DNA from 3 places in the Paenibacillus sp. SEL3 genome. Region 3 is predicted to be linked to each of the others. Evidence: a T-box and tRNA genes for the amino acid it is inferred to sense, from the RefSeq annotation. Region 3 holds a T-box; the other regions hold tRNA genes.
What was found. The T-box of region 3 lies ahead of argS (arginine--tRNA ligase). A T-box ahead of a tRNA ligase gene usually reads a tRNA of that ligase, here a tRNA-Arg.

Region 1 (3,253 bases), 3.0 Mb from region 3:
CGTGAAAATAATACATTCCATTTCTTACTTCATCTAATACAGTTGGCTTGCGATCACGCAGCTCATCTGTCTGCCACAGCGTAATTACTTCGTTTAGCAGATTCTCCCGTACCTGTTCCCGCTCACGCAAGGTAAGCATCGGATTATCCAGCAGCATGACGTCCTCAGAAATGCGCTTATGGATATCAAGTATTACTCGTCGTGTCGCTTCTGTAGGATGTGCGGTCATGACCAGCTCCAAAGAGAGCTCATTCAGCAAGTTACTAACGTCCTCAGCGGAGAAGCCCCCTTGTTTAAGCTCCTGAACGGAACTTTCAATGGAACCAGGTTGAACATCTTCACCAGCCGAATGCTCATAATCCCGCTTACGACGAATACGATGGTTTTGCTCAGCGATATTCACCAACTGAAAATAAATCGCAAACGCGCGAATAACCTGGTGACGAATATCCGTATCCAGTCCGCTGACCATTTGTTTGAAATTCTCATACAACTCCGGCTGATACCCGGCACGTAACGATTTACTTGTCTCACGTATTTTCTCCACGATATCCAAAAGTTCGTTGCCACCCTGATGAACCAATACCTCACCAAGAATATTCCCTAGAAAACGAACGTCCCGCCGCAGCAGATTGTTGGATTGGTTTTTGTTAGCGGTTAACGTAAGCTCAGTCATGCTTTTCCCCCCATCTGATCTGTTCCACACCATATACAGTTGTAGAAAAGGTACGTATACACACGAAATTTGACACTTTCTTAACATCATACAATAAAACCGCATGAAAAGCTGCAAAATTTACAGTAAAAAATCATGTTTTTGAAATACTTCTTTTGAGAAAATATTGGATTGTTATGAAAAAAGATGAAATTAATAAATAGAAATTAATGTATACACTAGTGATACGTGAAACATTATGCACAGTCTCTTATAAAGAGTGTGTTTTTAAAGGTACAAATTCATGCAACGTAGTGTGTATATGTTTATTATTTGTTGACAAAGTCAACTCCATTAGCCTTCTATCCACAAAGATATACACAAATTAGCCATTTTCTCAGTGTTTCTAAGGTATTTCCTCATTAACACTCCGATTTTTACCCACATAAATAAAGGGAAATGTGCACAACCCAAGAGCAACTGTTGAGTTATCACCATAAATTCGCACCATAATAGCTATAGGATTCCTATATTTAAAGGATTTGATCACGAAATTAGCCTTACTGCAGGAGAAAGGGGTACGTTAGAGGAGGAAATTCGAGATCTAGGTGTCAAAAGTAACAAGAGCCTATGTACAATATACACAAGTCATCCCCAACTGTGCATGACAGGAGACATATTTGCATTGGCCTATATACATAGAAGTAAATGTAATGTGGACAAAATAAAAAGAAGCCTTTCGGCTTCTAGGTAATCGGTAAGCGGGTGATGGGAATCGAACCCACGCTATCAGCTTGGAAGGCTGAAGTTCTACCATTGAACTACACCCGCAAATTAGTATCGGGATGACACGATTTGAACATGCGACCCCCTGGTCCCAAACCAGGTGCTCTACCAAGCTGAGCTACATCCCGATATTATACTTTTTTAAATATGGCGCGCCCTGAGAGATTCGAACTCCCGGCCTTTTGATTCGTAGTCAAACGCTCTATCCAGCTGAGCTAAGGGCGCAAATATGGAGCGGACGACGGGAATCGAACCCGCGACCCTCGCCTTGGCAAGGCGATGCTCTACCGCTGAGCCACATCCGCAAAAACAATATGCGCGTGGAGGGACTTGAACCCCCACGTCAAAGACGCTAGATCCTAAGTCTAGTGCGTCTGCCAATTCCGCCACACGCGCATGTAATACAATGGTGAGCCATGAAGGACTCGAACCTTCGACACCCTGATTAAAAGTCAGGTGCTCTACCAACTGAGCTAATGGCTCTTAATGGCTGGGGATATAGGATTTGAACCTATGCATGACGGAGTCAAAGTCCGTTGCCTTACCGCTTGGCTAATCCCCAATATGCATATGATTCACAATTCCCCAAGAATTCATCCAGGTAAGAGGATGAAAAATGGTGGAGGCTGAGGGGATCGAACCCCCGACCCTCTGCTTGTAAGGCAGATGCTCTCCCAGCTGAGCTAAGCCTCCATACTACCCAATGACCCGTAGGGGATTCGAACCCCTGTTACCTCCGTGAAAGGGAGGTGTCTTAACCCCTTGACCAACGGGCCATCCTATAACAAGCTCTCAACCGGGTTCGAACCGGTGACCTCATCCTTACCATGGATGCACTCTACCTGCTGAGCTATGAGAGCAAATGGCTCCCCGAACAGGACTCGAACCTGTGACAACTCGATTAACAGTCGAGTGCTCTACCAACTGAGCTATCAGGGAATATTAAGCATAAAGCTCTGCTTGGCCACGTCCTACTCTCCCAGGACCCTGCGGTCCAAGTACCATCGGCGCTGGAGGGCTTAACGGTCGTGTTCGGGATGGGTACGTGTGGAACCCCTCCGCTATCGCCACCAAACATGAATTTGCTATGCAAATTCTACCGTATTGAAACTCGGTTCATCACAGCTGTGTGAATGAATTTCAATGCGTATTTCGTATGTATTTCTACATACCTTCAAGGTTACACCCTGAAAACTGGATCCGAAACTTATTTGCGTTTTATCTTAGGATAAGCCCTCGACCGATTAGTATTGGTCAGCTCCATGCATTACTGCACTTCCACCCCCAACCTATCTACCTCGTCGTCTTCAAGGGGTCTTACTAATTGGGAAATCTCATCTTGAGGGGGGCTTCACGCTTAGATGCTTTCAGCGCTTATCCCTTCCGTACATAGCTACCCAGCGGTGCTCCTGGCGGAACAACTGGTACACCAGCGGTACGTCCATCCCGGTCCTCTCGTACTAAGGACAGCTCCTCTCAAATTTCCTACGCCCACGACAGATAGGGACCGAACTGTCTCACGACGTTCTGAACCCAGCTCGCGTACCGCTTTAATGGGCGAACAGCCCAACCCTTGGGACCTACTTCAGCCCCAGGATGCGATGAGCCGACATCGAGGTGCCAAACCTCCCCGTCGATGTGGACTCTTGGGGGAGATAAGCCTGTTATCCCCAGGGTAGCTTTTATCCGTTGAGCGATGGCCCTTCCATGCGGTACCACCGGATCACTAAGCCCGACTTTCGTCCCTGCTCGACTTGTAGGTCTCGCAGTCAAGCTCCCTTCTGCCTTTGCACTCTTCGAATGATTTCCAAC
Region 2 (3,253 bases), 1.1 Mb from region 3:
CGCTCAACGGATAAAAGCTACCCTGGGGATAACAGGCTTATCTCCCCCAAGAGTCCACATCGACGGGGAGGTTTGGCACCTCGATGTCGGCTCATCGCATCCTGGGGCTGAAGTAGGTCCCAAGGGTTGGGCTGTTCGCCCATTAAAGCGGTACGCGAGCTGGGTTCAGAACGTCGTGAGACAGTTCGGTCCCTATCTGTCGTGGGCGTAGGAAATTTGAGAGGAGCTGTCCTTAGTACGAGAGGACCGGGATGGACGTACCGCTGGTGTACCAGTTGTTCCGCCAGGAGCACCGCTGGGTAGCTATGTACGGAAGGGATAAGCGCTGAAAGCATCTAAGCGTGAAGCCCCCCTCAAGATGAGATTTCCCAATTAGTAAGACCCCTTGAAGACGACGAGGTAGATAGGTTGGGGGTGGAAGTGCAGTAATGCATGGAGCTGACCAATACTAATCGGTCGAGGGCTTATCCTAAGATAAAACGCAATAAGTTTCGGATCCAGTTTTCAGGGTGTAACCTTGAAGGTATGTACAAGTGACATACAACAAATGCATGGCTATTCGTTCACACGATATGTCGTGAAGTGAATAACCGTACGATAGAATTTGCATAGCAAATTCATGTTTGGTGGCGATAGCGGAGGGGTTCCACACGTACCCATCCCGAACACGACCGTTAAGCCCTCCAGCGCCGATGGTACTTGGACCGCAGGGTCCTGGGAGAGTAGGACGTCGCCAAGCAACCCCATAATGGGGATTTTTTTTCGCCTATCAGGCTATTGATTATACATACAAAATTGATTTTTTAGATGGGGCTATAGCTCAGCTGGGAGAGCGCCTGCCTTGCACGCAGGAGGTCAGGGGTTCGATCCCCCTTGGCTCCACCAATATTCCCTGATAGCTCAGTTGGTAGAGCACTCGACTGTTAATCGAGTTGTCACAGGTTCGAGTCCTGTTCGGGGAGCCATGTGGAGAGGTGTCCGAGTTGGCCGAAGGAGCACGATTGGAAATCGTGTAGGCGCCAAAAGCGTCTCGAGGGTTCGAATCCCTCTCTCTCCGCCAGCTCTTAATAATAGATATATGGCCCGTTGGTCAAGGGGTTAAGACACCTCCCTTTCACGGAGGTAACAGGGGTTCGAATCCCCTACGGGTCATAAGCAGTATGGAGGCTTAGCTCAGCTGGGAGAGCATCTGCCTTACAAGCAGAGGGTCGGGGGTTCGAGCCCCTCAGCCTCCACCATTTGAAAAATAAATATTTATTACTGTCGCGGGGTGGAGCAGTTCGGTAGCTCGTCGGGCTCATAACCCGAAGGTCGCAGGTTCAAATCCTGCCCCCGCAATTACTTCAACTAAGGAAATTCCCTCTGGAACCGTGGTGTAGAGGCCTAACATGCCTGCCTGTCACGCAGGAGATCGCGGGTTCGAATCCCGTCGGTTCCGCCATTTAACTTAATACGCCGGTGTAGCTCAACTGGTAGAGCAACTGACTTGTAATCAGTAGGTTGGGGGTTCAAGTCCTCTCGCCGGCACCATATTGGAGGATTAGCGGAGTGGCCAAACGGCCAAACGCATCAGACTGTAAATCTGCTCCCTTACGGGTTCGGTGGTTCGAATCCATCATCCTCCACCAGTTTTACGAGCCATTAGCTCAGTTGGTAGAGCACCTGACTTTTAATCAGGGTGTCGAAGGTTCGAGTCCTTCATGGCTCACCATTATCATTGTATGCGCGTGTGGCGGAATTGGCAGACGCACTAGACTTAGGATCTAGCGTCTTTGACGTGGGGGTTCAAGTCCCTCCACGCGCATCTTGTTTTTGCGGACGTGGCTCAGCGGTAGAGCATCGCCTTGCCAAGGCGAGGGTCGCGGGTTCGATTCCCGTCGTCCGCTCCATTTATTAGTCCCCTTAGCTCAGCTGGATAGAGCGTTTGACTACGAATCAAAAGGTCGGGAGTTCGAATCTCTCAGGGGACGCCATTAACTTCATAAGCCGGTGTGGCGGAATTGGCAGACGCGCGCGACTCAAAATCGTGAGGGAAACCGTGGAGGTTCGAGTCCTCTCACCGGCATCTATTTCGGGATGTAGCTCAATGGTAAAACTCAGCCTTCCAAGCTGGTAGCGTGGGTCCGATTCCCATTACCCGCTTTATATAGATGAAAAAGGAGAGATGGCTTATTTTTATGCCATCTCTCCTTTTTTACTTTTAAACTATTTCTATCGACATCACAAGCAGTAGAAACCCCAAGGCAATCTCCTCCGTTCTTTTGCGTTATTAAGATAGGGCGTACAACTAACGAGGAACGATAGTTAAATAACACACAATGTTGAGCAGGCGCTTCAAGTCTGCTCTTTTTATTAAACTAACGGACAAGTTAGTTTTAAGTTTACTTCACCAACTCAACACAGAAAGCACAAAAGTCTGTTGGGAAACTCGACAGACTTTTGCGCTTTAGAAGATGAACTTACCAAGGTTGACTTGTTGGTCCAATTGTAAACTCATTAACGTTCGTATCTTCTGGCTGATCAATCGCGAACGCAACAACATTGGCAACTCGATCAGGTGAAATACCATGTTGTTCATACAATGCAGTTGCACCTTTTAAAGTATTCTTATCTGTGATGGTAGTCAACAACTCTGTATTTATTGCTGCTGGATAAATAGTTGCTGTACGGGTGTTCGTACCTTCAATGAAGATCCCCGATAAACACCTTTGTATTCAGGGGATATCTGATCCAATGCGGTTTGGAACTGCAGCTTAATTTGAATATATAGACCGGTAAACGTGTTATGCTGTCGTGTTAAGTTTCAAAGATTCAAGCAACTAAACGCCCCTTGTTTTATAATGCTCAAAGTCTTCTTTGTAGAACTAGGATCATCCTCGGTTGATTACTCCTAGGGTAAAAGTTATGAACGGTTGACCTTGGCTTCAAAACGCTTTTCCAACTCATCCCAGTTGGGGGGGAGGGACCCGGATCTGTTTCTTCCAAAGGTGAAACACACGGCTCAAAGCTACGATTTCCCCTACGGATCCGTCAACCAGTCGGCTGATCGGCATCTTATGATAAATTTTCGTAAAAAGGCGCATCAACGCCGGTCGTTTGCGGATACCGTAAGGCCTCTAACATGCGAAAGCCTTCGTCCATAGCCGCGATCATCTGCCGCAACAACTTGTCGTCCCCGGCGATTTTTTTCATTTGGCGCTCGTGTATAACCGTTACAAAGTTTAGCACAATTACAGGCACGATATGATTCTTC
Region 3 (3,253 bases):
GTATGGGTAGCAGTCATCCCGCCAGCAAAAACTCGCTCCCTTCGTTCGCTTTGCTTACATCCGATTCGGTGCTTTCAGACCAAGAAGTTGCAGCGCGCATGCCAGAATATCGGCAGTTTGTTCCGCCAACTGAATACGCCATTGTCCACCATCGACAATCCTTTCCTTGGCGTAAAACCGGTTAAACGCCTGGGCCGTATCCAATGCAAATCTCGCAATTACCGAAGGCTCTAGTTGGCGAGCCGCTCGTATCAGTTGACCGTGATAGCGACCCAATTGCTTAAGCAGCGCCCAACCTGCGTCACCCAATATTTCATCCGATACGTCATTCAAATCATGAGAATGGCTATCTTGGAAAAGGTCATTGTCGCTAGGGTTAGTATTAACATCAACATCGGCGCGAGCGTGAGCTTTCTCCAGAAGGCTGCGTATGCGCGCATGAGTATACTGCACATAAGGCCCGGTCTCGCCTTCAAAGGTCAGCGCCTCCTCCAACGAAAAGTCCACTTCATTCAGTCGGTTGTTTTTTAAATCACCAAAAATAATCGCCCCGATGCCAACGTCCTCCGCTATTGCCTGTTGTTCCTGTAAACCAGGGTTCTTCTGAGTAATGATGCCTTGAGCACGCGCTACAGCTTCATCCAGCACCTCCTCCAGCTTCACAACCTTGCCACGTCTTGTGGACATTTTCTTACCCGCAAACCGCATTAATCCAAACGGCACATGCTCACATTGCTCCGCCCATGCCTCCCCTGCATGCTTCAGCACCGCAAACACCTGCTGGAAATGCAACTTCTGTTCTCCACCAACGACGTACAGCAACCGATCAGCCTTCATCACTTCATGACGATAAATCGCTGTTGCCAGATCACGTGTCGGATAAATGGTGGTTCCATCCTTTTTCAGAATAAGACACGGAGGCAGTTCCTCGTCTTCCAGGCGAACTACGAGCGCCCCATCACTTTCCTCCAACAATCCTTTTGCTCTTAAATGATCAATAACTGCCTGCATCTTATCATTGTAAAAACTTTCTCCCAGCACATGGTCAAATGTAATGTTTAGACGCTGGTACATACGATCAAATTCACCCAGACTGATTTCAACAAAAAACTCCCATAGTTGTCGAGCCTCCGCATCCCCATGTTCCAAACGTCGGAACCACTCGCGCCCTTCATCCTCCAAAGTCGGATCATGATCGGCCTCCTGATGAAAACGCACATATAGCTTTAGCGATTCACCAATCGGATCATGTTGTAACTGCTCCTCATTTCCCCATCTTTTATAGGCCGCAATTTGCTTACCAAACTGTGTTCCCCAATCCCCAAGATGATTCACACTAATAGGTACATAACCTGTTTCACCAAGTATGCGATACAAGGCAGCACCGATAACCGTAGAGCGAAGATGACCGATACCAAACGGTTTGGCAATATTAGGCGAGGACATATCAATAACTACCCGCTGCCCGTTCCCGATATTAGGCCTGAGGAAATCAGCCTTGCTCAATTCAGCAAGCATAAGCGGAATATGAACCGATCGATCCAAGGTTATGTTTACATAGGCACCCGATGCTGAAGCGGTTAAACCTTCTTTATGGCCTACTAGTTCCGCCAATTCCAGTGCAATGTGCTGCGGAGACTTTCGAAACTTTTTAGCCAGCATAAAACAGGGAAACGCCACATCTCCCCATTCAGGCTGCGGAGGCACCTCAAATAAAGATAAAATTTCTTTCTCCTCCAAGCCCGTATGGGCTAATATCGCTTGAGCAGCAATCCTCATTAACATGATGATCTCTCTCCTTCTTTTTATAGAATCTAACAAAAAAAGCCCCCGCCTCTTGAAATCATTCAAGAGACGAGAACTTCAATATCCCGCGGTACCACTCTTCGTAAATCGGTTGTGCAGCTAAAGCTAACTACACAAATCGCGATTTCACTCCAATGACTAATAACGGTGTCTGCCGGGCTGATCTACTAGAAGTTCTGCTCGTTGGATCAACCGTCTCCCGGGTGCGCTTCACATCGGACCTCATACCGGCTTCCACCTCTTCCGGCTCGCTGTAATGATACGGCTCAGCTGCTACTCTCCCGTTCCGTGACGTTAATTCCATTCATTATACAAACCTATTCAGTAGAAAGCAACCTATTATTTCCTCTTCAGGCACTAGTTCCATATATGTAATTACACTGCCACCAATTGGCGGCATGCCTGAACGCAACGACGGCAGGCTTCTGCACAATGTTTACAATGATCATGGGAATGCTTGCTGCATTCAGCAGCACATACCTCACAGGCGTTGGCGCACAGCTCACAGATTTGCTCGGCAAAATCCGTTCCACGCTGCAGCATTTGGGCAGCAAATCCGCATATTTCTGCACATTCCCTACTCACTCGAATACATTCACGCAGCATAGCTAAATCATATTCCTTCAAACTCGCTACGTAACATACATTGCAAGCGTTCATACATTCCAGGCAAGCATCCACGCATTGTTGGTATGAATGATTCATATTACATTACCTCCCAGTTGTTGACCCTGCTGTACTATTACCCGCTGTCCCTTGAGGTTAACCATTTGATGTGCGCGCTTTCAATAAAACAAAACAATATAATCCCGACTTATGTAAGGAAGTGTACTATATTCCAGTGTGCAAATGCAAGGATATTAATCACATAGATTTTTAGCCCCTGTTTCTGACTTGCATACGCTCAGTCATTGCTCTATTGTAAAAAGTGTATGTCTAACCGCCGATCAAGGAGTGAACATTTTAATGAATATGTCTTCTGTAGAGGAACACCGTCAGGAATCCCCCCAACAAGTGAATTGCATGGTCGTGACTGTCTCGGACACACGCACCGTGGAAACAGATACTGGGGGACGACTGCTCATGGATCTACTAGAAACCAATGGATATACAGTTGTTCGATATGTCATCGTCAAGGATGACTACGAAGGTATTCAGCAGTTAGTATCCGAAGCAGCGGCACAGGATGACATCGAGGCTGTTCTTTTGACAGGTGGTACCGGTATTTCTCCACGTGATACTACATATGAAGCTGTCTCTTCTCTACTGGATAAGGAACTACCTGGCTTTGGGGAAATCTTCCGTTATTTAAGCTTTGCTGAGGACATTGGTTCAGCAGCTATCTTAAGCCGGGCTGTAGCTGGCACTGTGGGCCAGACAGCTGTATTTTCTATGCCTGGTTCACGCGGAGCCGTTCGTTTGGCAATGGAACGCATTATTGTCCCTG

Region 1: it has a tRNA-Arg gene. The T-box ahead of argS (arginine--tRNA ligase) is inferred to sense a tRNA for this amino acid. The anticodon was not compared.
Region 2: it has a tRNA-Arg gene. The T-box ahead of argS (arginine--tRNA ligase) is inferred to sense a tRNA for this amino acid. The anticodon was not compared.

Annotation. Positions count from the first base shown of each region.
Region 1 is NZ_CM137725.1:2,415,732-2,418,984, forward strand. Features, by position in the region: gene ppc (phosphoenolpyruvate carboxylase) at 1-676, opposite strand, end outside; tRNA gene ACYCS5_RS11215 (tRNA-Gly) at 1,416-1,486, opposite strand; tRNA gene ACYCS5_RS11220 (tRNA-Pro) at 1,496-1,569, opposite strand; tRNA gene ACYCS5_RS11225 (tRNA-Arg) at 1,590-1,666, opposite strand; tRNA gene ACYCS5_RS11230 (tRNA-Gly) at 1,672-1,746, opposite strand; tRNA gene ACYCS5_RS11235 (tRNA-Leu) at 1,757-1,837, opposite strand; tRNA gene ACYCS5_RS11240 (tRNA-Lys) at 1,849-1,924, opposite strand; tRNA gene ACYCS5_RS11245 (tRNA-Gln) at 1,929-2,003, opposite strand; tRNA gene ACYCS5_RS11250 (tRNA-Val) at 2,059-2,134, opposite strand; tRNA gene ACYCS5_RS11255 (tRNA-Glu) at 2,146-2,217, opposite strand; tRNA gene ACYCS5_RS11260 (tRNA-Thr) at 2,229-2,301, opposite strand; tRNA gene ACYCS5_RS11265 (tRNA-Asn) at 2,305-2,380, opposite strand; rRNA gene rrf (5S ribosomal RNA) at 2,400-2,516, opposite strand; rRNA gene ACYCS5_RS11275 (23S ribosomal RNA) at 2,666-3,253, opposite strand, start outside.
Region 2 is NZ_CM137725.1:4,347,657-4,350,909, forward strand. Features, by position in the region: rRNA gene ACYCS5_RS19990 (23S ribosomal RNA) at 1-472, shown strand, start outside; rRNA gene rrf (5S ribosomal RNA) at 623-739, shown strand; tRNA gene ACYCS5_RS20000 (tRNA-Ala) at 810-885, shown strand; tRNA gene ACYCS5_RS20005 (tRNA-Asn) at 890-965, shown strand; tRNA gene ACYCS5_RS20010 (tRNA-Ser) at 969-1,060, shown strand; tRNA gene ACYCS5_RS20015 (tRNA-Glu) at 1,081-1,152, shown strand; tRNA gene ACYCS5_RS20020 (tRNA-Val) at 1,163-1,238, shown strand; tRNA gene ACYCS5_RS20025 (tRNA-Met) at 1,265-1,338, shown strand; tRNA gene ACYCS5_RS20030 (tRNA-Asp) at 1,365-1,441, shown strand; tRNA gene ACYCS5_RS20035 (tRNA-Thr) at 1,455-1,530, shown strand; tRNA gene ACYCS5_RS20040 (tRNA-Tyr) at 1,535-1,628, shown strand; tRNA gene ACYCS5_RS20045 (tRNA-Lys) at 1,636-1,711, shown strand; tRNA gene ACYCS5_RS20050 (tRNA-Leu) at 1,724-1,804, shown strand; tRNA gene ACYCS5_RS20055 (tRNA-Gly) at 1,815-1,889, shown strand; tRNA gene ACYCS5_RS20060 (tRNA-Arg) at 1,897-1,973, shown strand; tRNA gene ACYCS5_RS20065 (tRNA-Leu) at 1,986-2,065, shown strand; partial or broken gene ACYCS5_RS20070 (oxidoreductase) at 2,460-2,684, opposite strand; partial or broken gene ACYCS5_RS20075 (IS110 family transposase) at 2,699-2,864, opposite strand; gene ACYCS5_RS20080 (hypothetical protein) at 3,055-3,253, opposite strand, start outside.
Region 3 is NZ_CM137725.1:5,411,060-5,414,312, reverse strand. Features, by position in the region: gene argS (arginine--tRNA ligase) at 55-1,785, opposite strand; T-box leader at 1,848-2,104, opposite strand; gene ACYCS5_RS25060 (four-helix bundle copper-binding protein) at 2,182-2,511, opposite strand; gene ACYCS5_RS25055 (MogA/MoaB family molybdenum cofactor biosynthesis protein) at 2,773-3,253, shown strand, end outside.